Brasilonema sennae CENA114: one gene and its partner. The protein of the gene in region 1 interacts with the protein of each later gene in a pairwise test. Links are inferred from orthologs where the notes say so. Each region holds a gene or a part of one and is shown in the gene's direction. Other genes may lie near its edges.

What was found.
Region 2: the proteins of DP114_RS12465 (region 1) and bioB interact in binary tests that used the Escherichia coli proteins (3 or more experiments, as listed by UniProt). The link is inferred for Brasilonema sennae CENA114 from one-to-one orthologs.

Annotation. Positions count from the first base shown.
Region 1 is NZ_CP030118.1:2,906,932-2,923,296, reverse strand. What follows is about bases 7,051-10,043. They hold DP114_RS12465 (class II glutamine amidotransferase), read left to right. Parts: upstream 7,051-8,156; coding sequence 8,157-8,930; downstream 8,931-10,043. Other genes in these bases: DP114_RS12460 (sulfate ABC transporter substrate-binding protein), read left to right, coding at 9,104-10,043; DP114_RS12470 (sulfate ABC transporter substrate-binding protein), read right to left, coding at 7,051-7,755. In the rest of the region: DP114_RS12505 (response regulator transcription factor), read right to left, coding at 1-431; DP114_RS12500 (metal ABC transporter solute-binding protein, Zn/Mn family), read right to left, coding at 798-1,814; DP114_RS12495 (metal ABC transporter ATP-binding protein), read left to right, coding at 1,899-2,645; DP114_RS12490 (metal ABC transporter permease), read left to right, coding at 2,785-3,663; DP114_RS12485 (hypothetical protein), read right to left, coding at 3,950-4,318; DP114_RS12480 (hypothetical protein), read left to right, coding at 4,436-4,744; DP114_RS12475 (hypothetical protein), read left to right, coding at 5,731-6,423; DP114_RS35745 (hypothetical protein), read right to left, coding at 6,420-6,548; more of DP114_RS12470, read right to left, coding at 6,649-7,050; more of DP114_RS12460, read left to right, coding at 10,044-10,249; sulfate ABC transporter permease subunit CysT, read left to right, coding at 10,375-11,262; sulfate ABC transporter permease subunit CysW, read left to right, coding at 11,249-12,145; DP114_RS12445 (NIL domain-containing protein), read left to right, coding at 12,178-12,444; DP114_RS12440 (NIL domain-containing protein), read left to right, coding at 12,665-12,955; DP114_RS12435 (Crp/Fnr family transcriptional regulator), read right to left, coding at 12,967-13,554; DP114_RS12430 (sulfate/molybdate ABC transporter ATP-binding protein), read left to right, coding at 13,628-14,647; and 2 more genes.
Region 2 is NZ_CP030118.1:5,450,309-5,466,512, reverse strand. What follows is about bases 13,324-16,155. They hold bioB (biotin synthase BioB), read left to right. Parts: upstream 13,324-14,150; coding sequence 14,151-15,161; downstream 15,162-16,155. Other genes in these bases: DP114_RS22860 (hypothetical protein), read left to right, coding at 15,545-15,931; petL (cytochrome b6-f complex subunit PetL), read right to left, coding at 15,284-15,379; DP114_RS22875 (GNAT family N-acetyltransferase), read right to left, coding at 13,436-14,008; DP114_RS22880 (protein adenylyltransferase SelO), read right to left, coding at 13,324-13,353. Also shown: DP114_RS35240 (ATP-binding protein), read right to left, coding at 1-4,780; DP114_RS36105 (hypothetical protein), read right to left, coding at 4,998-5,165; DP114_RS22915 (hypothetical protein), read right to left, coding at 5,228-5,392; DP114_RS22910 (DUF2283 domain-containing protein), read right to left, coding at 5,453-5,656; DP114_RS22900 (helix-turn-helix domain-containing protein), read left to right, coding at 6,171-6,668; DP114_RS22895 (transposase), read left to right, coding at 6,700-7,374; DP114_RS22890 (ATP-binding protein), read right to left, coding at 7,383-10,322; DP114_RS22885 (response regulator), read right to left, coding at 10,453-11,523; more of DP114_RS22880, read right to left, coding at 11,896-13,323. UniProt on the Escherichia coli protein: Catalyzes the conversion of dethiobiotin (DTB) to biotin by the insertion of a sulfur atom into dethiobiotin via a radical-based mechanism.

The DNA of each region.
Region 1 (16,365 bases):
TGGCGACGCAGCAAAGCACGACAACGAGCCACTAACTCCCGCATACTAAAAGGTTTGGTTAAGTAGTCATCTGCTCCTACCTCCAGCCCCAGAACACGGTCTGTTTCACTTCCTTTAGCACTTAGCATTAAAATTGGAACTGGGTTTCCTTGAAATCGGATCAAGCGGCAGATGTCTAATCCGTTAATGTGAGGCAGCATCAAATCAAGAATCACCAGGTCAAAGGAAAGCTCTGGTGAACTGAGTTCATAACTTTTGAGGTATTCAACAGCCACCCGCCCATCAGTGGCACTTACCACTCCATAACCTTCCTCTTCCAAAGCTAGAACAAGCATTTCCCGGATAAGCTCTTCATCTTCTACTACCAGAATGCGGCTTCTTTGTCCGATTTCTGCTGTGTGGGGATACTTGGTCGATTCGCTGGTATACATTGATATCACAAAATTACTTGAGTGTGATGGTATCAATATTTGTTATTTTAGTTCAGCGTTTATACGCTGATTTTAAAATATTTAACTTTACAATTTACGAAGTACGTAACAGAACTGATAGTATTATAAACCAATGCAATACAAAGCCAGTCATTGTTTTTTTACAAATTTGCTTTTTGATCCTTAAAGTTAAGAAAAATAGCTAAACCTGAGTCACAAAGCTAAAGTTTTACTATGCAGCAATTAACTTGATAGTTAATAAATATAATTTGAGTAAGCCTGCAAACGTGAGTCCGTGTCGCAGGCATAAGCTTAAGGCTGTATTTCTCCTCTTACCGACGTTTCGAGGATCAGACTTAAACCAAACTACTTTGCTTGAAAAGGCGTGTATTTGCCTCCCAGTCCTTCCACAATCGTTTTTGTATTGGAAATTAACGTTTTTTGATAGGTGTCACCCTGACTGCCTTTCTCGCCTAATCCATCAGCAAAGAGTTCTTGTTGTGCAACTTTGACGTTAGCTTCTTTTGCCACTGTTGAAATCAACTTAGGATTGATGCTTAACTCAGCAAAAATTGTAGGTACTTTGCTGTCTTTAATTTTTTTCACCAATTCTTTAACCCTAGCCGCTGTGGGTTTCTCTTCTGTAGAGATACCTTCTAAAGCTCCTTCAACAGGAATATTATACGCCTTAGAGTAGTATCCCAAAGCATCATGAGTTGTCACCAGCTTGCGGGATTGCTGAGGAATAGTAGCAACCTCTGATTTGATCCAAGTATCGATTTGTCCTAATTGGGTAGTGATTGCTTGGGCATTTTTCTGGTAAAGTGAAGCATTTTCCGGAGCAACCTTGGCGAAACTTTCTTGAATAGTTTTCACCATAGCAATCCCATTTTGAGCATTGTGCCAAACGTGAGGATCAACAACCGTCTTACCGTCTTCCTCAAATTTCTGGGGAGTGGGAACAGCGATTTCATCAACCGCAACTTTGGGAGCAATATTCGAGGTAGATTGAATCAACTTGATCAGACTCGGTTCAAAGTTGTAACCGCCGTATAAAATTAGCTTGCCATCTTCAATTGCCTTACGGTCTTCTGGCGTTGGTTGGTAAACGTGGGGATCTGCTCCTGGCTTCATCAAGCAAGTCAAATCAATCGTACTCGCTGCAACTTGCTGAGCCATGTCACACAAAACTGTATTGGTTGCTACAACTTTTAGACCTTTACCAGTCGTCGTAGTAGAAACTTGCGTAGAACTGGCATCTGGTGCTGTTGTGCTGGTTTGATTGTTTTGACTGGTGGATGGAGAAGAACTGCAACTTGCTAACAATCCCATACTTAAAGCAAGGACTGCTGATTTCCAAAATTGACGCTGCGGAATATACATGATTTTTTTTATTTGCTCTAAAATTTGATAATGAAATCTAGTTTAAAATGATTATCGTTCTATTTAAAAAAATTAAAAAATTATATGTTAGAGGTTCAGTGCCTAGCTGTTAATTATCGAGGTGTTAGTGGTTTAGAGCCTGTGAGCTTCCAGATTGCGAACAGCCAAGTCGTGGGGATTATTGGTCCCAATGGTGCAGGGAAAAGCACGATGATGAAAGCAATGCTGGGCTTAGTTCCAAAAGTCAGTGGAAGTGTGCAGTATTGTCTGAGTCCACTGCATCAACAGCTACAAAAAGTTGCGTATGTACCGCAGCGATCGCAAATAGACTGGGACTATCCCATCACCGTCTGGAATGTAGTCATGATGGCACGTACACGGCAGATTGGCTGGTTTCGCACTCCAGGGAAAGCGGCAAGAGAAATTGTAACATCAGCATTAGAGCAAGTCGAAATGCTTGCGCTCAAACATCGTCGTATTGGTGAGCTATCCGGTGGACAGCAACAGCGAGTATTCTTAGCGCGTGCTTTGGCGCAACAAGCAGAAATTCTGCTGTTTGATGAGCCATTTACGGGAGTGGATAAGAAGACTGAAGCGATTATTTTTGATGTGTTTTCAGAGTTGCGATCGCTTGGCAAAATTTTACTGGTGAGTAGCCATGAATGGGGACAGGCATTGCACCGATTAGACCGATTACTCTTATTGAATAAATGCTTGATTGCTGATGGTTCACCACAACAGGTGATGACTCCAGAGAATTTGCATCGAGCGTATGGCACAAGCTTGCAGAATCCCTTATATCAAGATTGGGATTCATCGTTGTTTTGTTGATTAGACCTCTCCAAAAATGGCTATCAAAGCTTTACGGCGCTTGCACTAAAAATCGATTTTTGGAGAGGTCTATTAGTCAAAAGTTGATCCTCAAATCCCAATAATATAACGACTAATAACTAATAACTTTTTACTCTCCATGTTGAGCTTGCTGCTAGAACCCCTAAGTTACGAATTTATGCGGAATGCCCTGGTGATTGGCATTCTAGTTGGTATTCTCTGTCCTGTTGTTGGTAGTTATTTAATTGTCCAACGCATGGCATTACTAGGAGATGTGATTGCTCACTGTGTACTGCCTGGACTTTCAATTTCCTTTTTCTTGGGAATTGATATTTTGATTGGGGCTTTTGTATCCGGGATTATGAGTACATTTTTAATTGCCTGGATTCGCTCGCAATCTCGGGTGAAAGTGGATGCAGCAATGGCACTGACATTTTCCAGCTTCTTTGCGTTGGGAGTGACACTAATTACAGTTTTGAAAAATAAGATAGATCTAGATAGTTTTTTATTTGGAGATATTCTTGGCGTTACCTCTAGTGATATTTACCGGACACTCATTATTACCTTACTCATTCTGAGTGCAACTAAGCTGTTTTACAAAGAATTGTTATTCTATACTTTCGACCGTACAGGTGCTCAGGCAACTGGTTTACCCGTTAATGCTATTCACTTCGGCTTTATGGCGGCAACGACCCTGACGATTATTGCTAGTATGCAAGCAGTCGGTGTTATCCTCGTGATTTCGCTGCTGGTAGGACCTGCCCTCACCGCTTATCTTTTAGTCAAAGAACTGCATCAGATGATGGCAACAGGAGCATTGATTGGTGCGATCGCCAGCATAACGGGGGTCTACATTAGCTATTACCACAATATACCCTCTGGGCCTGCGATTGTGCTGGTTTCATCCATGCTGTTTTTGCTGGCGCTCTTTTTTAGCCCATCTGGTGGTATCCTCACCCGACCGGATTTAGCAGCTCATTCACTGAGCATTTTTAACAGGTTCAGGCGAGATAGATGACCGCCCTGCGGGAAGTCAAAAGTCAAAAGTCAAAAAAAGAAAAAAGAAAAAAGGATATAAGCCCCTAAATTCATTTATGGAGAAAGATAAAATGTATTTCGAGACGCGCCGCGCAAGAAATACGGCGTCCTTGTTACAAGCCCCCAACTTATGGTATGGGGTTCTTACTTTTGACTATGCTGGCAGTTAAATCAGTGAACAGTAAACAGTGAACAAGGGGTGGACGAGTCCGTTTCCTACCTGATAACTGGTAACTGATAACTGGTAACTGATAACTGATAAAGTCCTATTGTGGAAGAGTTAGCTTACCACTTTGCAACATTTGAAGCGCCGAAGCACGACAACCAGGGCAATCACAGCCCAATTGGGCACTCGCTAGATTCCCAACTGTTTCGCTACTAGGATCAAGGGAAAAAACGCGAGGATTTACTTGCAAAGTATGAGTTTGTGTGGTTTGTGTCGTCCGACTGTTTGTTGGCAAAGCGACAGTACCAGCCACTTGAGGGTTAGATTGAGTGTTGTGTTGGTACTGTGGTGTGTTAGTGGTTTTTGGTACAGAAGGTAAATCTTCTGCGACAGCAGCATGACTTATCAAAACTAAGCTGGATAAAACATAAGAGCCGCCAAGCAGTGCCAGCATTATTTTATTCATCACGGAAATCTCACTTTGAGGCGTACTAAGGTTGGAGTTTAGCATTATTCACAGATACATCTTAGTACTGAGCGCAAAAAGTTTCGTTATACTAGCTACATTGAATTAAGATTATGCACCATGAATACTAAAGTTTTAACATTACTCGGCTGCTCTGGCTCTCTTGCTGCAGTACTTATTGCTGCTCACCCAGCTCAAGCGATTACAAAGAAAATTCAAGATGAAATAGCACCCCGTTCAGGTGTGACTAGCACCAGTACCTCTTCACAGCAAGAATTCCCTCAAACATCCAATATCTCTGAAGCCATAGTTAAACAGTATGCCCAGGCGAAGTATGGCTGCAACTGTGGTGGTTGCATGAACTTAGCGCGTCAGACACTCCAGCAAAGCTCTTCATCTCCCACCAATACAATCATGCCAGGATTTTGAATTCCCCATTTTGCCCAGTTGCAGCGAGAAATTGAGGTTCACAGATTCTAAATTCATAATTTAGATTTTTAGAACAGAAAGACTTTTTCTGAGCTTGCCCCACGGATGAATCCGGGGGGTTCTAATTTGCGTAGCAAGTTTAATTTACGGTGTAAATTTAGATTATCTGTTTGAGTCGAAACACAGCTAAACCTCAAGCTCAAGCCAAGCAAATTAACTTGATATAGCTATCGCCAACTCCTTTAGGACGTAGAGAACAGGAAACGCTTAACGCTTAACGCTTAACAGGGAATAGGGAATAGGAAATGTTTAACTCGTCAAGAAGTTTGAAAGTCTCGTAATGTCCATATTTTTTCATGAGTTCATGTCCTAATCTACCTGGCAACGGCTATATTGCGACTGATATTGAATAGAAGACAAGATCCGCTTTTCTTGAGTCCATCAAATTCAATGGCTTGGATAACCTTTTGACTTATATCGTAACTGTAAGGTTTAGGCATAGGTCAAAGCGATTGCCTACGGCAGAGCTACGCTTAACGCCGTGCAAGAAAAAAGACTACTTCTAGTATATGTCTTAATCGCCTGGGCGATTGCTATACTAATGCTACATTCACAAATGTACTATAGGACTCCTCCGCAGATTTTTGGTTAGCTAGGTACACTTTTATTCCTTCTTAAGCGTTAAGCGTTAAGCGTCTCTACTTTGTGATTCACAAAAATCAGATAGGATTGCTATAGTCATTTCGAGTGTATTCTTTGTGCTTGTTAGAATTTTGTGCTATGTAGCTCGTCTATTGACATTTGCTGACTTTTTATTTTTCAAGTTTAAGAAATGACTTTTATGATTTTGATAAATAAGAATATTTGATGCCATCAAAGGTGGTTAGATATCATAGGGTCAACAAGTGCATTTTGTAAAAAAATGTTTCAGGCAGAATAACATACTTTTTAGTGGAAAAGACTATTTCTTGTTAAAAAGGAGAAAAATGGTGAAAATATTCAAGCCAATTTTAGTGTTTCTTTTCCTGCTGGTCAATCTAGTTATTGCTCAGCCTTCATTTGCAGATCCAATTGCCGAAAAGAGTCCTGAGTATGCTCAGATTACTCAACAACTTAATCAACTCTTGCAGGCAAGAAATAACCCATCAGCAGCTGGTTACAATACCGTAGAGCAAATTCAGAAGGGCATCTCTGATTTGCAATTCCAGAAGTATATTATGGAAACCACAGAGGACTGGGGCGTCTGTCGCAATGAAACTGGAAGGACATTAGCTGTTTACGCTCATAAACCCAGCAAATATGGCTCTTCTGCCAACACCCTCTTTTACCTGGGAAATGGTCGAAAGACAGACGATGAATGGGACTGTGATGGCATTTACCTGCCGAGTGGTGTGAACGTAGCTGGTATAAGCATTCCTGTTACAGAAAATCCTGTTGTAGAAAATCCCGTTACAGAAAATCCCGTTGCAGAAAATCAACAGCAACAGCCAAGGCAGCCTCTATATGTCAAGATTGTGGATGGAACGAACTTAATTGTAAGAAGCAATCCATTAACTGGCGAGATTGAATTGAATGCACCTCCTGCTGGTGTTTTCAGTGTAGGCGAGTTAAACCCAGCAGTTCCTTATTTGTCTCAAGCGCAAATAGACGCACAAGTTCCCAACGCACCGATTGATTAGGTGAGACCAGTGCTTGATGAGGGTTTCCAACGCCAGATACCTGCACCAGGGTTACCCTCCCGCAGTACTGGCTCTTCCGTAGGCATCTGGCGAACCCGATAGCCGTAAGGCGTGGCGTTAGCCATAGGGTGAATTATTTTCTCTGACACTTTTACCCAATAAAGCTTTTTTTAGAGCAATACGGTTCAGATAAGCCCACAGCTACTAACTGAACCGTATTATTTTTTAGCGTCTTCCTCCCTGAATCTTGTCAAAAACAGTTCCATCTGCAAAGAACTTCTTCTGAACTGCGTCCCAGCCTCCGAAGTTTGAAACTGTGTAGAGTTTCCCAACCTTGGGGAACTGCTTCTGTGTTTCGTTCGCTACTGTAGAGTTAACTGAACGAAACCCAACTTTCGCAAATTCCCGTTGTGCTTCTGGTGTGAAGAGGAACTTGACAAAAGCTTCTGCGACTTGCCGAGTACCGCGTTTATCCACCACTTTGTCTACCACAGCAACCGGGGCGTCAATAGAAATATTGACTTGAGGAATCACTACAGAATTGTCAGCTTCACCTTTCTGTTTAGCTAGGATCTCCTCATTTTCATAGTTCAACAATACATCCCCTTGATTTCGCTTGTAAAAAGTATCACTGGCTTCCCGCGCATCCTTTGGCAGCACAGGGGTATTTTTGTAAACCTTAGAGACGTAATCCAGGGCTTTTGCGTCATCCCCTCCATTTTGAGTCACTGCACCCCACAGTCCCAAGAAGTTCCAACGGGCACCTCCAGAAGTTTTAGGATTGGCAGTTATGACACTGACTCCTGGTTTAACCAAGTCGTTCCAATCACGAACTTGTTTAGGATTGCCTTTACGAGTCACCAACGCAACCACGGACTTAGTAACAATCCCATTGTTAGGAGCCTCTTTTTCCCAGTTAGGACCGATTAGCCCTGCCTTCTGGATTTGGTTCACGTCTTGTCCTAACGCCAGCGCTACTACATCAGCTTCCAAACCATCAATCACTGCTCGTGTTTGGGAACCAGAACCACCATAACTTTCTCGAAAAGTGATATCCTGCTTGCGTTCTTGCTTCCACTTTTTAACAAATAGAGGAATAATTTTTGAGTAAGCCTCTTTGGTTACAGCGTAGGAAACCAGAGTTAATTCAAGTGGTTTTTGGTTCTGACTGATGAGTTCAGGCTTAGAAGTTGGGTTTTGTAGAGTCGCTCCTGCATAGACAGGTATGACTGCGCCAACACTTAAACCCGCAGCAATGAACAGGGTACGGGCACGGGTTGAAGACTTTTGCCAAGGTTGTGACCAAGACTTCCAAGTTTTGATTAGATCCATGATTGAAAATTGCTCCAGAAATAAAAGTACGGCTATTTGACTGAAAAATGTGTTTATTGATTTAATACAGTTCCATAGACTGATTAAAAAATCAAGTACCTGTGGTAACCATGACTCGCGATTAACAGAAGTCAGTTTTTCAAACCAAGTGTGAGCAACGCAGTACTGCAGGCGAGTTCCCCGACTAACAACGTCCTTCAATTGATTTCACTCCCTCCTTCCCTCTTTCCCTCAAGAGTGTTTCTTTGATTGGTCACGGGTTGCAATCGCTGCCCGTGAAGCGTTCCTACAGAACTGAACAGTGAATTTTTGTGGAATGAAACATTCGTACCAGATCAATTGAGCGATTCTGGATTATCTTGATCCCAGCCACTAGTCTAAAATTCAGAGTTTCAACATCCATGTGCCAACTGCTGGGAATGAATTGCAATGTACCAACTGATATTTGCTTTTCTTTTGAGGGCTTTTCGACGCGGGGAGGCAAAACTGACGACCATCGCGATGGTTGGGGAATTGCTTTCTTTGAAGGGAAAGGATGCCGATTTTTTTTAGATGCCAAACCCTCTGTTTTCTCTCCCGTCGCTGAGTTTGTGCGACACTATCCTATCCACTCCACTCACGTAATTGCTCATATCCGCAAAGCAACTCAAGGCAAAGTTACTTTGGAAAACTGCCATCCCTTCCGTCGTGAACTGTGGGGAAGATACTGGGTATTTGCCCACAATGGAGATTTGCCAGGTTTTGATCCTAAAGACTTTAGTTTTTATCAACCTGTAGGTAACACCGATAGTGAAAAAGCTTTTTGCCTCATACTGGAAAGATTTCGAGAATATTTTCCTCAGAAAAAGCCTCCTTTGGAGAAACTTTACTCAGTACTTAAGGAAGTCAGTGAAAAATTAGCACAAAAAGGTATTTTTAACTACTTACTTTCCGATGGCGAACACTTTTTTGCTCACTGCTCAACAAAACTCAGCTACATCGTACGTCAAGCGCCCTTTGCAGCGGCTCATTTAATTGACCAAGACGTGACTGTTGATTTTAGTGAATTGACCAGTCCAAGCGATCGCGTTGCTGTCATCGCCACCACTCCTCTAACTGACAACGAAGTCTGGACGCAAATCCTCCCCGGAGAACTGCTAGTCTTTCAAGATGGGTTACCTCATAAGTTTCCATAGCTGCTTCCCGCAACAGTTTCTCCGGCAATAGCTCCCAAAAACTTCCACTTTTCTTATCAAGAAAGTGATGAATTTCTCTTGCATTTTCGGCAAATTCTATGTATTATATCTCACAATACGCTATAAATACGGTTAACTTAGCGCTATGCCGTAAAATGTCAGGGAAAAACAACATGAGTTTTTGGCAGCATATCTTGGAATCAAAGCAAATATTCTTAAAAATAGTTAATAAATTTAGGCTGAATTCTATAAAAGGCTTTCTGTCACTGTTTTTGGTGGGAGTAAGTTTGAGTGTAGCGATCGCCGCTTGCTCTGGTAACGGTGCGAGTAATTCCTCCACTAGCACTGATGCAGGTGGTTCCACAGCAACTCCTGTAGCTGCCAACAAGCAAGATGTGAGATTAACTCTTGTTTCTTTTGCCGTCACAAAAGCAGCTCATGACGCCATTATTCCAAAATTCGTGGAACAGTGGAAGAAAGAACATAACCAGAATGTCTCCTTTGATCAAAGCTATGGGGGTTCTGGTTCTCAAACCCGTGCTGTGATTGATGGTTTAGAAGCAGATGTTGTTCACCTAGCACTTGGGTTAGACGTAGACAAGATTCAGAAGGCTAAGTTAATTGAGCCAGGATGGGAGAAAGAATTTCCCAATAATGCCATTGTCTCCAAATCTGTTGCTGCATTAGTCACTCGCCCAGGTAATCCAAAAGGTCTCAAAACTTGGGCAGATTTGGCAAAGGATAACGTAAAGTTAATTACCGCTGACCCCAAAACCTCTGGTATAGCTCGTTGGAACTTCCTCGCGCTTTGGAATTCTGTCGCGAAAACAGGAGGAGGAGATCAAAAAGCGCTAGAGTTTGTGACCAAGGTGTACAAAAATGTGCCTATTTTAACAAAAGATGCTCGTGAAGCAACTGATATCTTTGCTAAGCGGGGTCAAGGGGATGCGCTAATCAACTACGAAAACGAGATTATTCTTGCGCAACAAAAGGGCGAAAAAGTAGATTACGTCATTCCTGATGTAAACGTCTCCATCGACAATCCAATCGCAATTGTAGATCAGAACGTCGATAAACACCGAAATCGGGAAGTTGCTGAAGCTTTTGTCAAATACTTGTACACTCCAGAAGCACAGCAGGAATTTGCCAAAGTGGGATTCCGACCTATAGAAGAAACTCCACAGACCAAGGAACTTGCTAGCAAATATCCCAAGGTCAAAAGTCTAGGTACAGTTCAAGATTACGGTGGCTGGGACTCTATTCAGAAGAAGTTCTTTGAAGATGGGGCTGTTTTTGACCAAATTCAAGCAAAAAAATAGTCATTAGTCATTAGTCATAAATTATCACTAATGACTCTCTCCCAGCCTACGGCTTGCTAGCCCCGGAGGGGGCGCTGCGCAAACGCTAACACTCCCCCATCTCCCTACTTTCTCACTCACTGCTTATGACTATATCTTCACCTCCATCATCTTCACAGGAAAAACAGGTTCGTCGAAAACTTCCAGGTTGGAAGAGCTACCTGGTTGGTTTGGCTAAGCTTCCCTGGACATGGCGAATTACTTTCTTGTACTTAGCTGTAATGTTGTTTTTACCAGTAACTGCGATGTTACTGAAAGCAGGTACTGAACCTCCTGCTAAGTTTTGGGAAATTGCCACCAGTGAAATTGCGCTCTCGACATACCAAGTCACTTTTTTAACAGCCCTAGCAGCAGGTCTCATCAATGGTGTCTTTGGCACACTTATTGCTTGGGTCTTTGTCCGCTATGATTTTCCTTTTAAGCGTTTGCTTGATGCCACCGTAGATTTACCGTTTGCATTACCAACGGCAGTAGCAGGGCTAACCCTAGCAACCGTTTACAGTGACAACGGCTGGATTGGCTCTTTATTAGCACCATTTGGGATCAAGATAGCTTTCACTCGCGCAGGTGTAGCAATAGCAATGATATTCATATCCTTACCATTTATCGTCAGAACAGTACAACCTGTACTGCTAGAGATGGAAAAGGAAACTGAAGAAGCAGCTTGGAGCTTGGGTGCATCTGAGTCGCAAACTTTCTGGAAGGTTATTCTACCACCGTTATTTCCCTCGATATTGACAGGTGTTGCTTTGGGTTTCTCTCGTGCAGTCGGGGAGTATGGTTCGACCGTCATTGTAGCCTCCAACACTCCCTTCAATGACTTAATTGCACCTGTGCTTATTTTCCAGCGCTTAGAGCAGTATGACTATTCTGGAGCCACGGTTATTGGCGTAGTGTTACTCACAATTTCGTTGGTAATGCTGCTGGGAATTAATCTTTTACAAGCTTGGGGACGAAGATATGACGCAAAGTGATGATTTTCCACAACCACATTTTCATTCAACGACAGGAGCAGAACCAAATACTCAAAAGCGTGTTAAACCAAGAAATATTGCGCCAGTCATTTTGATTGGGATCGCAGTGTTCTATTTGGCTTTGGTAATCTATATTCCTGCTATCAATGTCTTCGTCCAAGCTTTTAAAGGTGGAATTGGTACCTTCTTTTCTAACCTCAGCGCACCCAACTTTATTCATGCAGCTTGGTTGACGGTAGCTTTGGCTGTCATTACTGTACCTATAAATACAGTATTTGGTTTGTGTGCAGCTTGGGCGATCGCCCGCCGCCAATTCCCAGGTCGTGCTTTTCTTTTAAGCATTATCGACCTGCCCTTTTCTATCTCGCCTGTAGTTGCAGGACTCATGGTTGTACTACTTTACGGGCGCAATGGCTGGTTCGGTCCCGCTTTACAAGCATTGGATTTCAAAGTTATCTTCGCTTTTCCGGGGATGGTACTGGCGACAGCATTCGTGAGTATGCCCTTTGTTGCGCGTGAAGTGATTCCCGTTCTAGAGGAGATAGGTGGTGACCAAGAAGAAGCAGCGAAAACGCTGGGTGCAAATGAGTGGCAGATATTTTGGCGCATCACCTTGCCAAATATCCGTTGGGGTTTGCTCTACGGCTTACTCTTAACCAACGCTAGAGCAATGGGTGAATTTGGTGCTGTTTCGGTAGTTTCTGGAAACATTGAAGGCAAAACTCAGAGCTTACCTTTATTTATAGAGGATTCCTACAAACAGTATCAAACTGAAGCAGCGTTTTCGGCTGCTGTCTTGTTAGGACTGCTTGCAGTCGTGACTTTGGTGGTGAAGGAGATTGTGGAACGGAATACAGGTAAGAAAACAAATGTAAAACATTAAAGCAGATGGTTAGTCAAGGGGTAAATTCACCTATGGTTTCAGACAATCAGCTCACCCACAAACGAATTCGGATCAGAATTCCAAAAGACTATCACCAAGAACCTGTCATTTCTCGCTTGGTGTCAGACTATGGTCTCATTGTGAATATCACAGCTGCTATGTTGGGTTCTAATGGTGTTGGAGATGGTTGGTTTGACCTAGATTTACAAGGAACTTCTGCACAAATTGATAGTGCGTTGATCTACATCAATGACTTGAATCTAGAAATTTGGCACGACATCGACACAGGGAGTTGGTGATGATTCATTCGTAATTTGTAATGACTAAGTTAATAGACCTCATTGAGTCTATTAGAAAAGTCAAGTTTTTCTGAAACCACAGACAAACACCAGAAGTACATAAACAATCTATCTTTATTGCTCTGCGTTGGTCTGCGGTTTCAAATATCTTTAAATCTCCTATTTTTGTCAAAGATCTAATGACTCACTAAAAGTGATAAATTATAAATTATTAATAACTATGATTACAGCAGTTTTTAAAAGCAGCAGTATCACAAAGATTCGCTTACGCCTACAGATTCCCGGACATTACCAACAAGAACCTGTGATTTCTCGCCTGATTGCCATTTATGGTTTAGTCGTTAATATTACGGGCGCAATGCTAGGAAAACAGACCAATGGAGAGGGATGCTTTGACTTGGAACTTCGTGGGACAGTAGCACAAATTAGGCATGGTTTAGCTTACCTGGAATCTTTAAATCTAAAAATTGTAGGTAAGCCAAACACTGAAGGAGATGGCTGGTCTTGCTAACGCATGGACAGCTATATTTCATAGTGCCAAAGTTCTTCTTCTTTTAAGACAATCCGATGCAAGGGAAGACGATGAATCAACCCCTGTTCCTCTAACTGAGTGAGGACGCGAGTGATTGTCACGCGAGTTGAATTAAGCATATCAGCAATATCTTGATGAGTTAGGCGTAAGTCAATGAGATGTCCGCTTTTTACCTCTCGACCAAATTTTTTTACTAACCAACCTAGGAGTTTAATAAGCATGACTTCCACTGTTTTATGGCTACGAATAATCATCAATTCTTCTGCTTGTTGAATATGGGCAAGCATAACATCCGTGAATGGAAACCACCCTTCTAAAGGCACTATGGTTACCTCTACTTTAGTTAGACACTCTATCTGATATGGTTCAAGTTTAGAAAACGCTTGACCAACGATATCTCCAGGTCCCCAAATACCCAAAGTCACAAGCGTACCATCTTCATGCCAAGTGATAATTCGCACAACTCCCGTTTCAATTTTTAACAAACTATTGTGCTTCAGGGGTAAGAATGAACGGGCCTTAAAGCTAAGTTTGGTGTTTTGTTCAGGAGGATTTTGAAAACGTGATGAAATAGACATTGTCATCTGATTCTCGCTTTTCGATAGACAAGCCGTACTTTTTTACAATATCAGTTTCTTGAAGGATCTTACTATGGGCATTGTTGTTGAGAATGTAACTAGGCAGTTTGGCTCTTTCCTTGCTGTTGATAACGTCAGTTTAGAAATTCCAACAGGTTCTCTTGTGGCGCTGTTAGGACCATCTGGATCTGGAAAATCAACTTTGTTGCGGATGATTGCGGGGTTAGAAGTTCCTAATTCTGGTCATATCTGGCTAATTGGTGAAGATGCAACATACAAATCGGTGCAAGAACGCCAAATAGGCTTCGTGTTTCAGCATTACGCTTTGTTTAAGCACTTGACAGTGCGCCAGAACATTGCTTTTCCCTTGGAAATCCGCAAGTTTGCCAAAAATAGAATTAAACCGCGAGTTGAGGAACTTCTGGATTTGGTGAGGTTGCAGGGATTTGGCGATCGCTATCCCTCCCAACTCTCTGGAGGTCAACGCCAACGGGTGGCGCTAGCAAGAGCATTGGCGGTTCAGCCGAGAATATTGCTGTTGGATGAACCTTTTGGAGCGTTAGATGCTAAAGTCCGTAAGGAATTAAGGGCGAGCTTACGAAAACTGCATGAAGATGTTCATGTGACAACTGTACTTGTCACCCACGACCAAGAAGAAGCAATGGAAGTTGCAGACCAAATTGTGGTGATGAATCAAGGTCGGGTAGAGCAAGTTGGTACCTCTGCTGAGATTTATGACCAGCCAGCAACACCTTTTGTCATGAGCTTTATTGGTCCAGTGAATGTTCTTCCACCTACTTCTGGTGTTTTACCAGATAGGGATTTAAATTCTCGAACAAACGAGCAAATCTTTTTACGCCCTCATGACGTTTTGATTCAGACCAGCCCGACTGAGGATGGGACACCCGCCAAGGTATTGCGCATTCTTAACTTAGGATGGGAAATTCGCCTTGAGTTAGTTCTCAAGTCTGGAGAAACAGTAAATGCTTTCCTCACTCGTGACCAGTTTAATAAGCTCAACCTTAAGGAAGAGCAGCGTGTCTATGTTACATCGAAGCAGGCAAAAGTTTTTCCGGCTTTAGGGGTGAGATGAGAAGTTGAAATGTAGCGCTTTTGACCAAAACTAAGGTCTAGTTCTGGTCATCTGTAACATTTTTTGTGCGCGATGCTCCAGCAGGGAGCGCTAGCAAGCAACATGAATTTGATAACCGTAAGGCGTGGCGCAGCGCCATAGGGAGCCAATACCTACGGAGGGTTTCCCTCCGTAGGTACTGGCGTTGGAAACCACGGCGTCTTCCTCCGTAGGCATGTAGCGTCCGCGCTGGCTCACTTCTGACTTGGTGACTCAGGAATTGCTGCTGTAAGCGGCATCATAATCTAGGTACAGAGGCATTGATCATCATCACCACATTAGGTAAAGAATTTTTACAAACTCCTCAGATTCCAATTGGTTCCAATTGAGCCAGCAAAAAACCTGATGATCTGCTCAAACCCGTAGTTGTCGGTGTTTCTAAACCCCAGGTGTCTTGACAAACCATTCAGTAAAAGCTACTATTCTTTGCTGCAAGCTTTTATTTTTCTTTCACAAAAAATGATTTTTTATACACGTAAATCTGCAATTTCTAGCATTTCTAAATAAATCTTTATAAAAAAAAATAACGCAAAGAATCGACTTTACACGACAATGATTCTATGCTCAGACAACGACTACAAACTCTAAACCTAACTTCATCGTATTACTTTTTCTAACACACCTAGCACACACTCATCCCTTTACTTGCTGGTAAGCGTGCTCCCAGCAATGTTATAGAGTTTGATTGTTAGTCATCAAATCACTTTCTGTTGTTTCTCTATTATAGTCAACCAACTTGCGGCATGAAATCCCCAGAGTCTCTCAAGTGCTAAAAATTCTCATTTGGTAGAGCATGATTGCAAAGAGCACGGGTATGATAACTTGAATCAATTTCTCTACAAGGGAATGCTAAAAGCCAAATCCTTGGGATGGCTTCAATAACCTCTCAGTCGATTGCTCAATTAGTTTTACTTGACAAAACCCCATGATGTATTCCACAAGTCGTTCTCATAATTCTGCCCAGTCTCATAATTCTTCTTCTTCTACTGGACAACTGCCACAACGATTGTTTACACGTCGCGAAATCCTTCCAGCACGTAATGACGTACTGTGGCGGATTGAGCGCGGAGCAGTTCGGACATTAACCTGGAGTGAAGATGGAACGTTTATCACTTTAGGTTATTGGGGAGCTGGGGATTTGATTGGCTATCCTTTGTCTAGAGTCAAGCCTTACCAGATTGAATGTTTAACTAGCGTAGAAGTGACCGCACTGCCACCTCACTTGTGGAGTCAGGATGTAAACGCCTTATTGTCTCACATTCAACAGGCAGAAGAGTTACTTAGCATTGTACATCGCAAGCCCATTTGCTTGCGTTTATGGCAGTTCCTTAGTTGGCTTAGTGCAAAGTTTGGCCGCGATGTGGAGCAAGGAAAACTGATCGATCTCAATGTCACTCATCAGGAGATGGCAGAAGTTTTAAATACAACACGGGTGACTGTGACTCGTTTGCTTCAGCAGTTTGAAGAAGAGGGAACCTTGATCCGTCACAAACGTCGTGTCATTCTATGTTCATCAAATAAGGAATCTAAATAGTCTACAGTAAAAAAGTGGTGATTAATTGTGTGTTAGTCACCATTAACATCTGGTACAATTCTGACAGAAAGTCATTAGTAAATTCCCCAAAAAAATATACCCATTAGGGAATAGTACCATAATTCAGTCGGTAGGTGTGAGTGAG
Region 2 (16,204 bases), 2.5 Mb from region 1 along the record:
TTGTCAACAGTGCCAAGTCTGTCGCCTCGTATACCGCTTCCATGCGTCCAGCTTCGATGCGCGAGAAGTCGAGTAGGGTATTGACCAGTTTCCGGAGTCGATTTGTGTTTCGATGCGCCAGTTCCAGTCGTTCCCGTTGAGGAGGGGCGAGGGGTGTGGTGCGATCGTTCAAGGCATCTTGTAGGGGAGCCAGCAGCAACGTTAACGGCGTGCGGAATTCGTGAGAAACGTTGCTGAAGAAAGTGGTTTTGGCGCGATCGAGTTCGGCTAGAGATTCAGCACGTTGGCGTTCTTGTTCAAGGACAGATTGTTCTCGAACTCGCTGCATTTCTGATTCACGGAGGGCAGCTTCGGCACGGGCACGCTCTACGGCTGCCCAAGTGCGATCGGCGGTTTCTTCTAGCAATGCGATTTCGCTTGGAGTCCATTGGCGCGGCACAGACTGATGAATGCTCAAGATTGCCCGCACTTTTTCATTTTTCAAGAGCGCCACTCCAACGGCAGCCCGCACCTGAATGGCATCGAACTCTGTCTTTGCCTTCGCCGAAAGCTGCATATCCACGTAAAGGTCATTGATCACAACCGTTCGTCCGGCGCGATAATCCGTGAGCAAATCGGAGTCAAACTCGGAAAATTTAATCTGTGCCACAATTGGGGAAAGTCCGTCGGCATAACCCGAACCGATCACGAGTGTGTCATCGTCATCTAAGACTTCACCGTAGAAAGCACGATTTACATTCAGATAAGCGCCTAGCGTCTGCATGGCTGTTTCCTGCATGGCAACGGGATCGCTTAAGGGACGCAGTGCATCCGACAACTTCAACCGGAAAGCATCCGTCTCAGCAGCGTAGCGCAATTGTTCTTCTGCACGTTTGCGATCGGTGATGTCATTAAATACAACCGCAACTCGTCGAGTGTCATCACAACCGACTTTAAAGACATAAAAGTCGTACCAAATTTGGTTAGGTGCGGCGTATCGCTCTAGCCGTTCAGCTTGACCCGTTTGGGCAACGCGACCAAAGATCTCGTACCAATATTCTTCATAGTTTGGATTAATTTCTCTCAGTCGCTGCCCCCGAAAACTTTGCCCCGTCATGCGAACTGCGGCTGGATTCTCATCAATATAGAAGAGGTCAGTGGGCTGATCGGTTTCGTCAAAAATCACGTCACAAAGGAAATACCCTTCGTCCATTGAGTTGAACAGCGATCGATATTTCTCTTCCGACTGGCGCAGGTCTACTTCGGTCCGGGCGCGTTCGATTCGGAGCCAAACGCGCCCGGAGATTTCCCGCAAAAGCTCGATTTCATCCTCGCGCCAAACCGAAGGCTTGCTGCGCGCGACGCCCAGATCGAAAACCCAGCGTCCGTTGCTTAAATAAGGCGTGTTGACGATCGAAGCGATGTCGAACGCCTCAAATGCCGCGATCTGTTCGGGCGAACGCGTTCCGTCGCGCACGTCGTTCATGACCATCGAATGCCCGGTGGAGAGCAGGCGGTGTTCCTCTTCGGTGTGGTAATCGGCGAGTATGTAGCTCCCGCGGATCTCAAGCTGCCCGGCGGGACGGCTGGGGAGCAGATATGTGCATGTGCCTGCCTCTGGGTAAATCTCAACAAACATGTAGCGCGACAGATCGAGATGTTCGGCGATGCGTTTGCCCGCCATTTCCATAATTTCTTTGGCAGTGGCAAGCGGCGCAAAATCGTTCATCAAACCGGCGAGGAAAGCGAGATTTGCTTCGCGGCGTTTGCGATCGGTGATGTCAGTGAACAGAAGCGACACGCGGTTGTCGCCCGCCACGCCAACGGGCAGCGCGTAAACGTCATACCAAATGCCCATCGCTTCGGTGTATTGTACGAAGCGCATCGGCTGACCCGTTCGGGCGACGCCCGCGAACCGCTCGAACCAGAGGCGTTCGAGGTCGGGCTGAAACTCCCTGATGCGCTTACCGATTGGATTGATGAAGCCGGTCTGCTGCTCGAACGCCGGATTCGCTTCTAGATAAATCCAATCAACCGCGTTGCCCTCGTCGTCCTCGATTAATTCAAAAATGCAAAAGCCTTCATCAATCGAATTAAATAAAGTGCGGTATTTTTCTTCCGATTCGCGCAGGGCGACTTGGACTTGCCGCTGCTCAATTAGATCAGCCGCTTGGCGGGCGAGTAAATCGAGAAAGCGCAGTTCGCGATCGCTCGGTCGATAGTGTTTGCGCCAATGCGTTGAAAACATGCCGATCGCTTTACCCGAACGAGCAATCAGCGGCGTGGAGTGGGCACAGAGATAACCTGCCTCCACGTGCACTCGGCATGAACCGTCGGGGTCTTCATTTTCTGGCACATCGAAATCAACGAAGGTGCGCTCGCCCGTTACCAGTGCAATGCCACAAGGCGTGTTTGAACTGGCGTTGACGCGGTAGAAATGCTCGATCATATTTCGCTCAAAGTCCTGGGTAGCGAGCAGCACCAGTTCTTGCGTTGCTTCATCGAGAATTTGCACCGTTCCGGCATCTGCCCTCGTGAGGGCGATCGCCGTTGCCATAATCTCTTGATAAAGCGCCTGAATGTTGCCTTCGGTGACGAGCCGTGCGCTCAGGTCACGCAACAGTTGTGTATCTTTAAGGTCTTGAGCGATCGCTGCTTCGGTTTGTTTGCGATCGGTCACATCACTTGCTGCTCCGAACCATTCAATGATTTCACCCTGCTCATTCAGCATTGGGATGGCGCGCGAGAACGTCCAGCCGATTGTGCCGTCCTGTTCAATAACCCGATGTTCCAACTCAAACGTGCTCTTGGTTCGGATGGCTTCTTGGATGACAGCCCATACCTGCGGCTGCTCCTCCTTGGGAATATACGTTTCAAGCCATGTGTGGCTGGGGTTCTCAGTGCTGGCGAGGATGTTCTTACCTTCCAGGTTACGCATCTGACTCCAATCTGCGCTCATTCTGTATATTATGTCCGAGCTAGCGGTGACGAATAAGCGGAATCGTTCTTCGCTCTCGCGCAAAGCAACTTCTGCTTTTTTGCGATCGGATATGTCGTAAGAGACGGCAAGCACAGCATAAACTTCGCCGCTTTTCGTGCGAAGCGGAGTTCCGCGCGATATATACGAGTGATCGTGTGCATTGTGCTCATGCTCAAACGACTCACCCAAGAGAGCCATGCGGTATAGCTCCTCATACTTGGCGGTTAATTCGGGCGGCATCGCCTCGAAAATGGTTTTGCCGACTAAATCTTCTCTTTTGAAACCGGCGGCATAGAGTGCTTCGCCTTCGGCAAGCAGATAGCGCAGATTGCGGTCAACGACAAACGCTGCCCCACCTGGCAGATTCTCAATCAACGTCCGCAAACGTTGTTCCGATTCGTGCAAGGCTGCTTCTGAGAGCTTGCGATCAGTGATGTCAAGCGTTACACCGATAGCGCGATCAACTCTACGGTGTTCTCCCTCACCCGTGAAGAATACCTGCCCTTTATCGAGTACCCAGCGCACGGCTCCATCCGTCCGCACAATGCGAAACTCATGCTCGTAAGGTCCGGGGGCGTCTGGACTGAGGAATTGATGGAATTTGCCCAAAGTCTGCTCTTGATCGTCGGGATGAATAAACTCTGATAACCGAGCAAAGGTAATTTCTGCGTCTTCTAGCAAGCCATGAATCGCTTTCAACGTTGTTGACCAGTTGATTTGATCGGTTTGCGGAATATACTCATAGGTACCAAAAGTGGCAGCATCGGCAGCCAGCTGTAGCCGTTCTTCCGATTCGCGTAACGTCTCAAGCACAGTCCGCTGCTCATGAATATCGGTGGCGGTTCCGAACCATTGAATAATGCATCCTCGGGCGTCAAAGACCGGACTTGCCTGAATCAGAAACCAGCGATAGTTTCCGTCTGTACCCCGAATGCGGTGTTCTTGTCGCAGGAGACGACGCTCATTCACCGCGTTCTGAAAATTGGCGAGGGATTGGGCGCGATCCTCGGGATCAATCACCTCTAGCCAGCCATAGCCCTGTGCCTCCTCCATCGTCTGTCCGGTGTAGTCCAGCCAGCGCTGGTTGTACCAACTGGTGTTGCCAGTTACGTCATTGCGCCAGAGCATATCGGGCACCAGGTTGACAAGAGACTTTAAGTATGCATCATTCTCGCGTAATGCTTCTTGCGATCGCTTGCGTTCAATAATTTCAGCTTCTAGGGCAGCATTGGCAGCAAGCAATTCCCTCGTTTGTCGCTGATTCAGAAGCAACGCTGCTGCTGTAAAGTCTGCCAAACTCGTCATCACCCGGACATCTTCACTGTCAAAATGTCGCTGCTCATCGTGAGATACAATCCAGATGGTACCAAGGGCATGGTTATCAGCGGTCAGTGGTAAGACTAGGCTCTCAACAATCTGTGCTTCTGCCTCTTGAAAATAGGTGAAATATCGACCGGGATAGGAATAAAGCTGAGGAGTACCCCTATCAAGGCACGTTCCACAAGGACTAAAGTTGCGGGGTGCGGTGTTGCCTACGTACTGTTTTAATGTTCCTGCTAAAACAATCCAGCCAAAGACTTCTTCACCACTCGGAGTTGTCTGTAGCAAGCTGACTCCTACGCTTTGGGCAGTGCATAAGTCCAGTGCCATGTCAACCAGATTTTGGAGCATTATTTCCGGCTGATTTACCAACTGCCGCGCCAACGCATGCAATCCCTGATTTTCTGAGAGCAAGTTTGGGGGACGAGGGGTTCGGCGGGATAACTCCTCGGTAATGACAACATCGTCTAATGTGACTGTTTCTGGTTGAGGTCGTTGCATGGCGCTTATGGCTTGGGCAATTCGGCAAGAATTTTATTCACCCTTACGGGTTCGGCACTTCCTTCAAGTCGGGGAACCCGCCCAACGGAGTGCCTCACTCGCAATTGAAACGATTTGAATTTCCATAACACGATACATCGGTTTTGTAGTTTTTTCAGTAGTTACAAATTCCTCTCCATCAACAGAAAGTGCAGCAGCAATGTGAAGCGCGTTCTACCTATTGTTTATTATAGATTGCTTTAGGTAGGGTCTCTACCTGGATGAAGGCGCTTGAAGCAAATTCGCGATCGCGAGCGCTGAGAATGCGAAGCGCACTAAGTGAACGGGTTGTATCGCCACGAGCCGCCGCAATAAGCACACCAGAATGAATGAATGTTCGAGTCATCTAGTCTTTTTCCCGCCAGCCGCCGCGACGCTCTGCGAGTTCCTGTTCAAGTTCCTCCTCCTTTAAGCAACGATACGTTGACGAATTTCCCACAGCTTTTTGCCAAGGGGAGTTTGTGGAACGAACTCCGGCTGGGGTTTAAGAGATTGCGCGAGTTGAAGCACTTGCTCTTGGGCTTCGGGGGAGAGTTCGCGCCAACATTCGAGTAGCTGTTCTTCTTTACTCATAATCAGCGTTTTTGGATAGCTATTTTGATTTTATTTTTTTATTTTGCTACTTTGTTACCATTAGCCATCTACCCTAATAGGTGAAGTCAATTGTTGCCACTGGCTAATTTTATGGGAAGCGTTGAGAATTTCTACACCAATCACATTGCCTTGTTGATCATAGTCAAGAATGACTCCAGACTGCTCTTGGTCGCTTTCTTCAATTGGTGCATCTGACCAACGAATCCGTAGAATATCTTGCTCTGTGTCGTATTTAGCTTGCATATTCTTTACCGAAGATATTTATTGATTTTGCTAGTTCTGTAGACTGTCACTACTCTAATAGGATTAACTTGATCGTTGACATAAGCTCTGAGCAAGTAGGTTTTTGGCGTTGGCTGCTTCAAATCTTCCTTGATATACCTTTAAGTTGTCCTCCTCTACTACTTGTTCGGGTTAGTTAAGTACAAGTTCTATAACCTCTAAAGGTATATTTCTTTCTACAAGTTCTTCTTGGGCATGGATAGATAGCTGAAAATCCATTGTCTTTTGCCATATTGCCCTGTCAAACTAACGGCAGCTTGACGGTAAACGTTGCACCTCGTCCTTGCCCCTCACTGGCTGCCTCAATTGTACCGCCGTGGAGTTCTACGAGTTGACGAGCGATCGCCATTCCCAAACCTAGCCCCCCAGGCAAATGCCTACTAGTACAGCACGGCGTAAGTTAACCAGGTATTACTGTGGGAGAATGAGTAATTAGATTAAAAGTAGTTTTTGCTGAGAAGCGGAGAATTAGGATGTGGCAGGATTAGCTCCAAAACAATTAAACTTAAGCGATGGCGATCGCTCAGAACTGCAAGAGTTGGTAAACCGACACAATACAGGGCAACAAATAGTACTACGTGCAAAAATAATTCTTCTAGCGTCAGAGGGGAAAAATAATGGCGAAATTGCTCGAACATTAAATATAAGTCTGGATATGGCTCGTTTATGGCGAAACCGATGGTTTAAAACTAGCGATAAAAAGTTGCCTACTTTTGAGAGACTACGAGATTCGGAGCGTATTGGGGCACCAGTAAAATTTAGTATGGAGCAAGTAATCAAACTGTTTGCCCTTGCATGTTCAAAACCCGAAGACTACGGACGACCAATAAGTCATTGGACACCAAGAGAACTAGCAGACGAAATTATAAAGCAAGGGATTATTGAAAGCATATCTGTCCGCCATGTTGGAAGATTACTAGAAGAGGCAGAACTTAAACCCCACCAGAGTAGTTACTGGTTAACCCCCCCCTAAGGACGAAGAATTTGACGTAAAAGTTGAAGATATTACTGGTTTATACATAAGTGCGATTGAACGTTATCAAAACGCAGAGCGTACAATATCAATTGATGAAATGACGGGTATTCAAGCTACAGAGCGTCTAGAAAAAGATTTACCGATGCGACCTGGTAAAGTTGAAAGAAGGGAGTTTGAGTATATTCGTCACGGTACACAGAGTTTAATTGCTAATTTTGATGTCGCTACTGGTAAGATTATCGAGCCTACTTGTGGAGATTCTCGAACAGAAGTTGATTTTGTTCTCAATATTCGTCGAATCATTGAAAGTGAACCCAATGCTAAAAAATGGCATCTAATCATGGATTGTCTGAATACGCATCAGTCTGAATCGCTGGTTCGTTTGGTTGCAGAAAAAGAAGGTTTGAATATCGATCTGGGTATTAAAGGAAAAAGGGGAATACTCAAATCCATGAAATCCCGTGCTGCTTTTTTAAGTGACAAAACACATCGAATTGTTTTCCATTACACCCCTAAACACTCTTCTTGGCTCAACCAGATTGAAATTTGGTTCAGTATTTTGGTTCGTAAGTTACTTCAGCGTGCTAGCTTCAAGAGTCAGGATGACCTAAAAACCCGAATTCTTGAATTTATCGACTACTTTAATAAAACAATGGCTAAACCTTTTCAGTGGACATATAAGGGTAAAGTGTTAGCTGTCTAATACTTGGTTTATTTACGCCGTGCTGTACTAGGGACTTCCGCCTGAGTAAAGCGCTCAAAAACATGTGGGAGAAAATCGGCACTTATCCCGATACCTGTGTCTTTTACCTGAATAGTAGCCCAAGAGTCAATGCTTCGACTTCGCTCAGCATTGACCCCGAGCGTTTGCGCAGCGCCCCCTCCGGGGCTAGCCGAGGGGTCAACAGCATCAAGCCTAACTTCTACTCTTCCTCCCTTAGAGGTAAATTTGATGGCATTGTCAAGCAACTTTGTGATAATTTGCTGCAAACGCTTGTCGTCGCCTAAAACGGAAATATCTCTTTGTGCAGATGTTGCATCCGAAAGTTCTACAATATGAATATTCTTAGCCTTAGCATCTGGCAAAATTGTATTAATAACTTCTTTAAGTAGAAAAGTCAGTTTAACTGGTTCGCGATTTAAACAAACTTTACCTGAGATAATAGTTGAGATATCCAGCAAATCTTCAATAAGCTTCGCCTGATTCTTGGCGCTGCGCTCAATTGTGTCTAAGGCTCGTATTGCAGTCGTCCGATCAAGCTGGCTTGAACGTAGCAAGCGAGTCCAGCCAAGGATAGAAACCAAGGGAGTATGCAGTTCGTGCGTAACCGTTGCGATCAATTCATCTTTGAAGCGATTAGAAGATAACTCAGAGCGCAGACGTGCCATTTGCAAGTGAGAATCAACGCGAGTTACCAGTTCACGAGCAGAGAAGGGCTTAATTAGGTAGTCATCAGCCCCCGCTTGCAGTCCTTCGATTGCCGCTTCTTCCCCTGCACGAGCCGACAGCAGAATAATAGGTATACCTTTTGTTTGTGGGTTAGCACGTAATGCACTCAGCAATTGAAAACCGTCCATTTCTGGCATCATGACATCAGTTAGCACCAAATCTGGCGGTTGCTCACCGACAGCAGCTAGTGCAGCAGCTCCATTGTTCGCAGCTTTAACCTGCCAGTGCTTCGAGAGCAGACGCGCTACATAGTCCCGCATATCGGCATTGTCATCGACTAACAAAACACGCGCAGAGCGAGTAGTTCGAGTATCTAAGACAGATGAACGAGTATCTACACTCTCCTGTGCTCCCCTGCTCCCCTGCTCCTCTTGCGGTATCCACCGCTGTGCTTCTTCCACGTAAGGGGCAGCACCTACTGAGGTTGATACCAGTGTGCCCATATCACTAATTTGCTCGGTTGGCAAGTGCGATGAACCTGTGGGCAAGCTTACTGTGAAAGTCGTTCCCACACCCACCTCACTCGCTACCTCCACAGTTCCCCCATGTAAGTGAACGAGTTCTTGCACCAAAGCCAGCCCAATGCCCGACCCTTCATGACTCCTTACCTGCACTCCTCGTACACGGTGAAAGCGCTCAAAAATTCGAGGTAACTCTTCAGGGGCAATGCCTGTGCCTGTATCTTGTATTTTTAGCTCTACTTTGTCACCTACTGGGTGTAATGAAACGGCAATTTCACCCTTAAAGGTAAACTTAAACGCATTGGAGATTAAGTTAAGAACAATTTTCTCCCACATTTCGCGGTCTACATACACCGGAAAGGTCAAGGGCGGACAATCCACAATCAATTGCAGAGAAGCTGTTTCAATAGCTGAACGGAAAACTGACGCAAGATCAGCTGTGAATGCAGCTAAATCGGTTGGCTCATAGACTGCCTGTATCCTGCCTGCTTCGATTCGGGAGAAGTCAAGTAAGGTATTGACTAGTTTGTGCAGCCTCATCGCGTTTCGCTGAACAATATTAAGTTGTTCGCGCTGTTCGGGCAGGAGTGAACTGTGTGTTTGGGCGATGACTTGCTCAAGTGGATTGAGTATCAACGTTAGGGGCGTGCGAAATTCATGGCTGACATTGCTGAAAAAGGCTGTCTTAGCGCGATCGAGTTCTGCCAATGCTTCTGCCCGCTGGCGTTCTTGCTCATAGCTTTGAGCCGTTGCAATGGAACTTTCAACCTGCTGGGCGACCAGTTCGAGGAATGAGCGGTATTCGGCATTGAACTCAAGCCGAGGGCTGATCCCTGCAACCAGCAGACATTCCACCTGTTCTTTGTTGCCCGACAGAATGGGGAGAATGAAGGCAGAATGGGGACTTTCTCCCCACGGTTCGACGCTGAGCGATCCGAAGCAATCGACCACATCAGTAACAAGCTGGGCTTCACGACTCTGTAGCACGTCAACCAGCGACCAGCCGCTCAAATGCTCGGTAAGATTGATCGTCGGGGGTGCAGCGGCACTCTCTGGCGGAAGTCCGGTTGAAGCAACCAGTTCTGCCGAGTTGCCTTGCAAGTTGACCTGATAAATCAAGGCAAAGGGAACATCGTAAGGGTTGAGCGTATCGGCGGCGGCGAGACAGGCTGATCTGAGCGTTTTTGCTCCGGTTCCGGCTGTGGCTAACTCTCGGAGCATCGTCAGGCGACGTTGACTAATCACCTGCTTTGTCGTTTCGGTCACGGTAGAGAGTACCGCAACGATAGTACCCGTCTCATCCCGAACCGGACTGTAGCAGAACGTGAAATAGCTCTCTTCCAGGTTGCCAAAGCGAAAGAGGGGCCAAAGGCGGTCTTCATCAAAGAAGACTTCACCCGTGGTCATGACCTGATCGAACATCGGTCCCATCACATCCCAAATTTCCGCCCAATTCTCACGAGCAGGTTGTCCCAGAGCCTTTGGGTGTTTTACCGCATGGATAAAAACTGTGGCATCGTTGTAAAGCTCGATGTAGTCACGCCCCCAGAACAGAACGCTGCCAAAGCGAGAAGCGAGAATTGTGCTGACGGAAATCCGAAGGCTTGGCGACCAGTTCTCGACCGGACCGAGTGGGGTTTGCGACCAGTCATGCGATCGCATCAACTCGCCCATCTCGCCACCGCCTGCAAACACATTCATTGCGAGAGCATCTTTCTTGCGTTCGGTTAAGCTGTCCATCTTTGACCTGGGAAAAATCTGCTAAAGTACTCGTAACAGTTATCAGTTATCACTTATTAGTTATCATTACATCTGACAACTGTTAACTGTAGTTCCTAAAAGGAACCGCTACGCTCCACTGTTCACTGATTTAACCTCGCCCAGCAAGCTGTGCCACCATTGCAATTAACTCCGTTGGCTCTGCCAATTTATGCAAGTGCGACTGAAAACCGGCTGATAGTGCCTTTGCTCGGTCTTCTCCAAGATAAGCTGTTATCGCACCGGCAGGAATCTGCCATCCCTTCTGTGCCTCTAGTGCCCGTACTTTCTTAATCAAAGCGTAGCCATCTTCATCCGGCATCCTGATGTCACTTAGTATCACATCGGGGCGCGATGATCGCTCCAGCACCTCCAGCGCCTCAGCTACTGAAACAACTGCTGTCACATAAATTCCATGTTGCTCCAGCACTGCCGTGATAAACTCGCGGGCATCCGCTTCATCATCCACAAAGAGCACCTGCAAGCCATCAAGCGAAAGAGGAGTCTCTACAGCTGCTGCCAGAGGCAGCAGCTGAGTTGCTGCCTCTGGCAGCAACTCAGCTACTGATTGGATGTGTTGTAAATTCGCAGCCTTGTACTTAGTAATATCACGCACGCCTATCCGTAGAGAAACCAGCGTTCTAAAAGGGTCACGCACAGGTGCCACCAAGAGTGAAGCGTCAAAAGGTTGACTCCTACGCGGACACATACGTATTTCCCACTCTTGCACGGAAGAATATAGAGAGGAAAACTCGTTTAATTTGTTACGAAAGACCCAACGTTCTGCCTCAGGCACAAAATTGATTAATGGTTTGCCAATTAGGAAGTTGGGCAAGACGTTGAATAATGCGCCAGCAGCGCGGTTAGCTAAGAGAATCACTCCTTGAGTATCTGTCAGCAAATAAGCATCGGGTGCAAACTCGAACAGGTCATAATAACGCTGACGTTCTTCTGCTAGATACTCATCCTGCTCTAGCAGTTGTTCCTGAATAACCTGCATTGTTTCTAAGCTACTGTGTATTTGTTCACTAAGTACATGCAGGGTGTCCAAGGAGGCATCTATTTGCTGCATCGCTTCAGCGACTTGTTGCGGCTGCCTTGGATTTAAGATAATATATTTTTGCAGCGCTTCTATCTGCTGACGGAGAATTTGGATACACCGAGAAAATTCTTCTTCACTCACAACTAGCCCGCTTGTTTACAAATATTTGTGACGCGAGTTTTCTAGGAGGAAAATCCGCTTTACTATACAGTATATATCTTTCTTGCAAAAACTACTTTGACACTTTTGTAGGCAAAAACAACTTTTTTTACTGTTTGGGTTACAACTGCTAATAAGTCTACTCTAATGTCTTAAACAAGTAAGGCGCGGTCAATATACCTTACTTGTTTAAGCACAATTGGCTTACAGACAGTTCATCGGGAGCATCCCAATTTTGCAATAAATACGTAGTGGGAGCAAGATGCTCCCTACTTTATTGCTGAAGCGGGCTGTCCGGCCCCCACTACAAAATAAAATAAATTTACACATTTGGGATGTTCCCCAGTTCACTCTTTATTTTCCAGACTGAATGCACTCAATTAACTCATAAAAAGGTTGCCAGTTATCTTCCTGAACAATGGATTGCCAAATTGATTCAATCACTGGTTTATGTATCACAGTTTTGGGATTTTGACGAGTTAGAGTTTGGGCAATACTATCTATTTGCTCAGGGTCAAAATTATTTAATATTTTATGGTATATAAGACACCAATTATCAAAAACTTCTGATACTCCTGATGCTGGTACAAGATTTGAATCTGCCATAATCAAACCTGGTTCATCTCGCCATTTCAATGAAAAGGTGCGAGCCATTTCGTAAAAGAACTGATGATAACCAACTTCGCTACCTTGCAAAAATTGAATAGTCAGATTTAAAAGTTCATCAGCTTCTGGGTGTGACAATTGCTCAAAACCCAACTTCTTCAACATTAAAGTGCGGTATTCGCTCTGATAATGCTCATCAAATTTAGCCAATCCAGCCTGCATATCACCGTAATCAATAACACCTTTTAAGGCGTCTTGGAGTGTTTCTAAATTCCACTTACAAATCCCAGGTTGATGAGTGTAACAGTAGCGTCGATAATGATCGAAATAGGCAGCAGTGAAGTAGGGCTGGTAACTGGTTATAAAGCCATAAGGACCGTAGTCAAAACTCTCCCCAGTTATTGACATATTATCTGTGTTGAGCACTGCATGACAAAAACCTGCTGCCATCCACTGCGCCACCAGTTCTGCTGTCCGTTTGACTAAATCGGCATAAAATAGAACATACTTATCTTCTTGAGTGATGAAATCTCGATAATACTGCTCAATGACATGGTCTAGTAGCTTTTTGGTCAAATCTGGACGTCGCAAATAATGCAGTCGTTCAAAAGTGCCAAACCGAATGTGCGATCGCCCCATCCTCACAATCACCGAAGAACGAGTAGGAGAAGGTTCATCACCTCGCCAAAGGGATAAGCCTGTTTCAATCATGCTCAAACAACGTGAAGTGCGTACACCCAAGTGATGTAACATTTCTGCAGCCAGAACTTCTCGTACTCCGCCCTTGAGTGTCAGCATACCATCACCACCACGGGAGTAAGGAGTTTTACCGGAACCTTTGGTGCCGAAGTCGTATAGTTCGCCATCAGTACCACGTACTTGTCCGTAGAGAAAGCCCCTACCATCTCCTAAAAAAGGGTTGTATTCGCCAAATTGATAGCCGTGATAACACAGTGCTAAAAGTGGTTTTCGTTCCTCAAATTTGCCAAAGGCTGAGATAAAGTCGTCGTCTTTTACCAATTGCGGGTTTAGTTCTAAGCGGTGTAAAAGTGCATCATTACGCCAGCGCAAGATATGTTGAGGAAATTCTGCTGCGGCGACTTCATCGTAGTAATCCTCACCCAGAGATTCAACAGCTCTTTCGTAGTGGAGATTGAGAAAAGGATTGGTAGAATGGGTGTTGTTTGCAGTTTCAGCCAAAGTCATTACTATTTATCCAAGTTATCCAAAATTGTTGTTGGGTGTAGCTCAGTTGGGATTAAAATGCTTGAATTTGATGTGTACAAGCTTATGGATTTGCCCGCCAGTTAGGATGAGTGAGACTTGTAAGGATGTGGTCTTGCCATTTTCCATTAATTAATAAATAATCCCTGGCATAGCCTTCTACAACAAATCCTAACTTTCTCAGTACGTTCCCACTACGCTGATTATGAGGCATATAATTTGCTATAATTCGGTGCATATTTAAGTCTTGAAATACATAGTCAATCGCTGCTTGCAATGCCTCTGTCATATAACCTTTTCCTTGTTCAGCTTCGGCAAGACCGTATCCTACATTACAGTACTGTGCAGAACTTCTGACAAAATTGGAAAAGTTGATAAATCCAATAATGTTTTTTTGATTAGCTTTAAAAAAAATAAAGAATCTTAATGATATATCGTTAATAAATTCTAAATAGTTATTTTCTAACTGATTTAGCCAATACTCTTCTGTAAAGAAGTTATCAAACCAAAGAGCAGAAAATGGAGTAAAATATGTTTTATTTTCAGTGTAAAACCTGAGGATTTTAGGTATATCATCATTTGTTGCTAGTCTTAATAACAAGCGTTGTGTCGTCAGATTCGGCAATTCCAATTCCATATACTACTGAAGATTTGCTTACCATTGCTATCGGTGCCCCTTCATAATTTAACAGTAGTGAGGCTTTCTGTATGAGGAACATCAGCTAGTTAATACTTGAGAAAGAGCTAAAATTATCTACAAATCTAACTAAAGTATAGAAATGTCAGTAGTAATACGGTACGATTGGCAAGAATCAGAAATACGTAAAATACATGATACACCACTGCTAGAGCTGATTTATCAAGCGGCTAGCGTACATCGCCAATTTCATGATCCAAGCAAAATACAAGTGTGTAAGCTGATATCTATCAAAACAGGGGGTTGTCCAGAAGATTGTAGCTACTGTGCCCAGTCCTCCCGCTACAAAACAGAGGTAAAGGCACAACAACTCTTAGAAAAAGAAACAGTCCTTAGCATTGCCCAACAAGCAAAAGAAAGTGGCGTGAGTCGTGTCTGCATGGGCGCTGCTTGGCGAGAGGTGCGCGATAACTCCCAATTTGAGCAAGTGTTGGACATGGTTAAAGAGGTGACAGCATTGGGTTTAGAGGTATGCTGCACCTTAGGGATGCTAACTCAAGCACAAGCCAAGCGCTTGGAAGAAGCGGGGCTTTATGCCTACAACCACAATTTGGATACCTCCCAGGACTACTACAGCACTATCATTACAACCAGAACTTACGGCGATCGCCTCAACACAATTAACAACGTCCGGCAAACAAATGTGACTGTATGCTCCGGCGGTATTCTCGGCTTAGGCGAAAGCGTAGATGACCGCGTATCTATGTTGCATACTCTGGGAACTTTGCATCCACATCCAGAGTCAGTACCAATAAATATTCTCTCACAAGTTCAGGGCACGCCCTTGGAAAATCAACCTGATGTTCCTATTTGGGAAGTGGTGCGAATGATTGCCACAGCACGCATTGTCATGCCTGCTTCGGATGTTCGTCTTAGTGCAGGTAGAGCCAGACTTTCGCAGGTAGAACAGGCTTTATGCTTCTTAGCAGGAGCCAATTCTATCTTTTCTAGTGACGATGGGCATATGTTAACTGTTACCACTCCTTGTCCCGGATACAACGCTGACCATGAAATGCTAAATTTGCTTGGTCTAGAGACGCGTTCTGCTTTCGTAGGTCAATCTAAAACACCTATAGAAGCCGTTGTTGGATAAAAATCTCACGCAAAGTTGCTAAGAAGCTAAAGAAAACTTTGCGAGGGACAGCTTGCAAGGGCGGGGAGACGCTTCCCCCGCACCCAACTGTCCTCGCCTTTAGGTGAAGCTCAAAAGAGCAATTAAATTAGCTTAATAGCACGAAGACCGAAAAGTAACCCAACAGCGATCCCAAAGAACAGACCTAAGAACAGTAAGTAAGCAATGATAGCAAACATCGAAGTTTCTCCATAATCGTTTATAAATATTATTGAATCATTTACAGATGAACGACTCAATAAAAATATTTATTGAACCTTTGCTAAGTTATCCTATAACAAGAGAGACTTGATAGTTATAATCAATCCAAATTTATTGTGGCTATAACAATAGAATAACGACTTATGATTACGAAATACGCTTTTCTAGCTACCGCTTTAGTGGTAATTGGTGGATTGGGGTTTGAACCAAGTATTGTTGCTGCGCAAACAGTCAAGAAACCCCTTACCAGAGTCATTACACCACAAACAACGGTCACGACCTTCCAAACACCAAACTACAGTATAAGAGTTTTTCGTCAAGGAAGCCAAACGCGGATGAATGTCTTTGACAAAAAAACTAATAAGCTGCAATTGAATGCTGCTCCTGTTCAAGTTCAAAATTCTGACCAACAGACAAGTTATACCTCGTCTGAGGGTGAACGCTTATTCCGTATTTCTGTTGACGGTTCTGGTAACAAGTCAGTTGAAATTAACGCTCCAGGTCAAGTTGTTCAGGAGACTACGAATTAAAGCAGTGAACAGTTATCAGTTATCAGTTATCAAGTACTTGATGATTGATAACTGTGCCCCATACCGCTACCTTTTTGGCGTTGCTGAAATCTTGATATGAATTTCACGCATTTCCATCTCTGTAGAGACGTTGCATGCAACGTCTCTACAGAGATTTACAGGAAATTGAACATCGTGCTACAACCATAATTCATTCCCAAATTCAGCTACGCCACCTTTTTGACCAGTTTTCAGAAAGTGGATAATATAAAAAGTTGAACCAGAAAGCGTCTC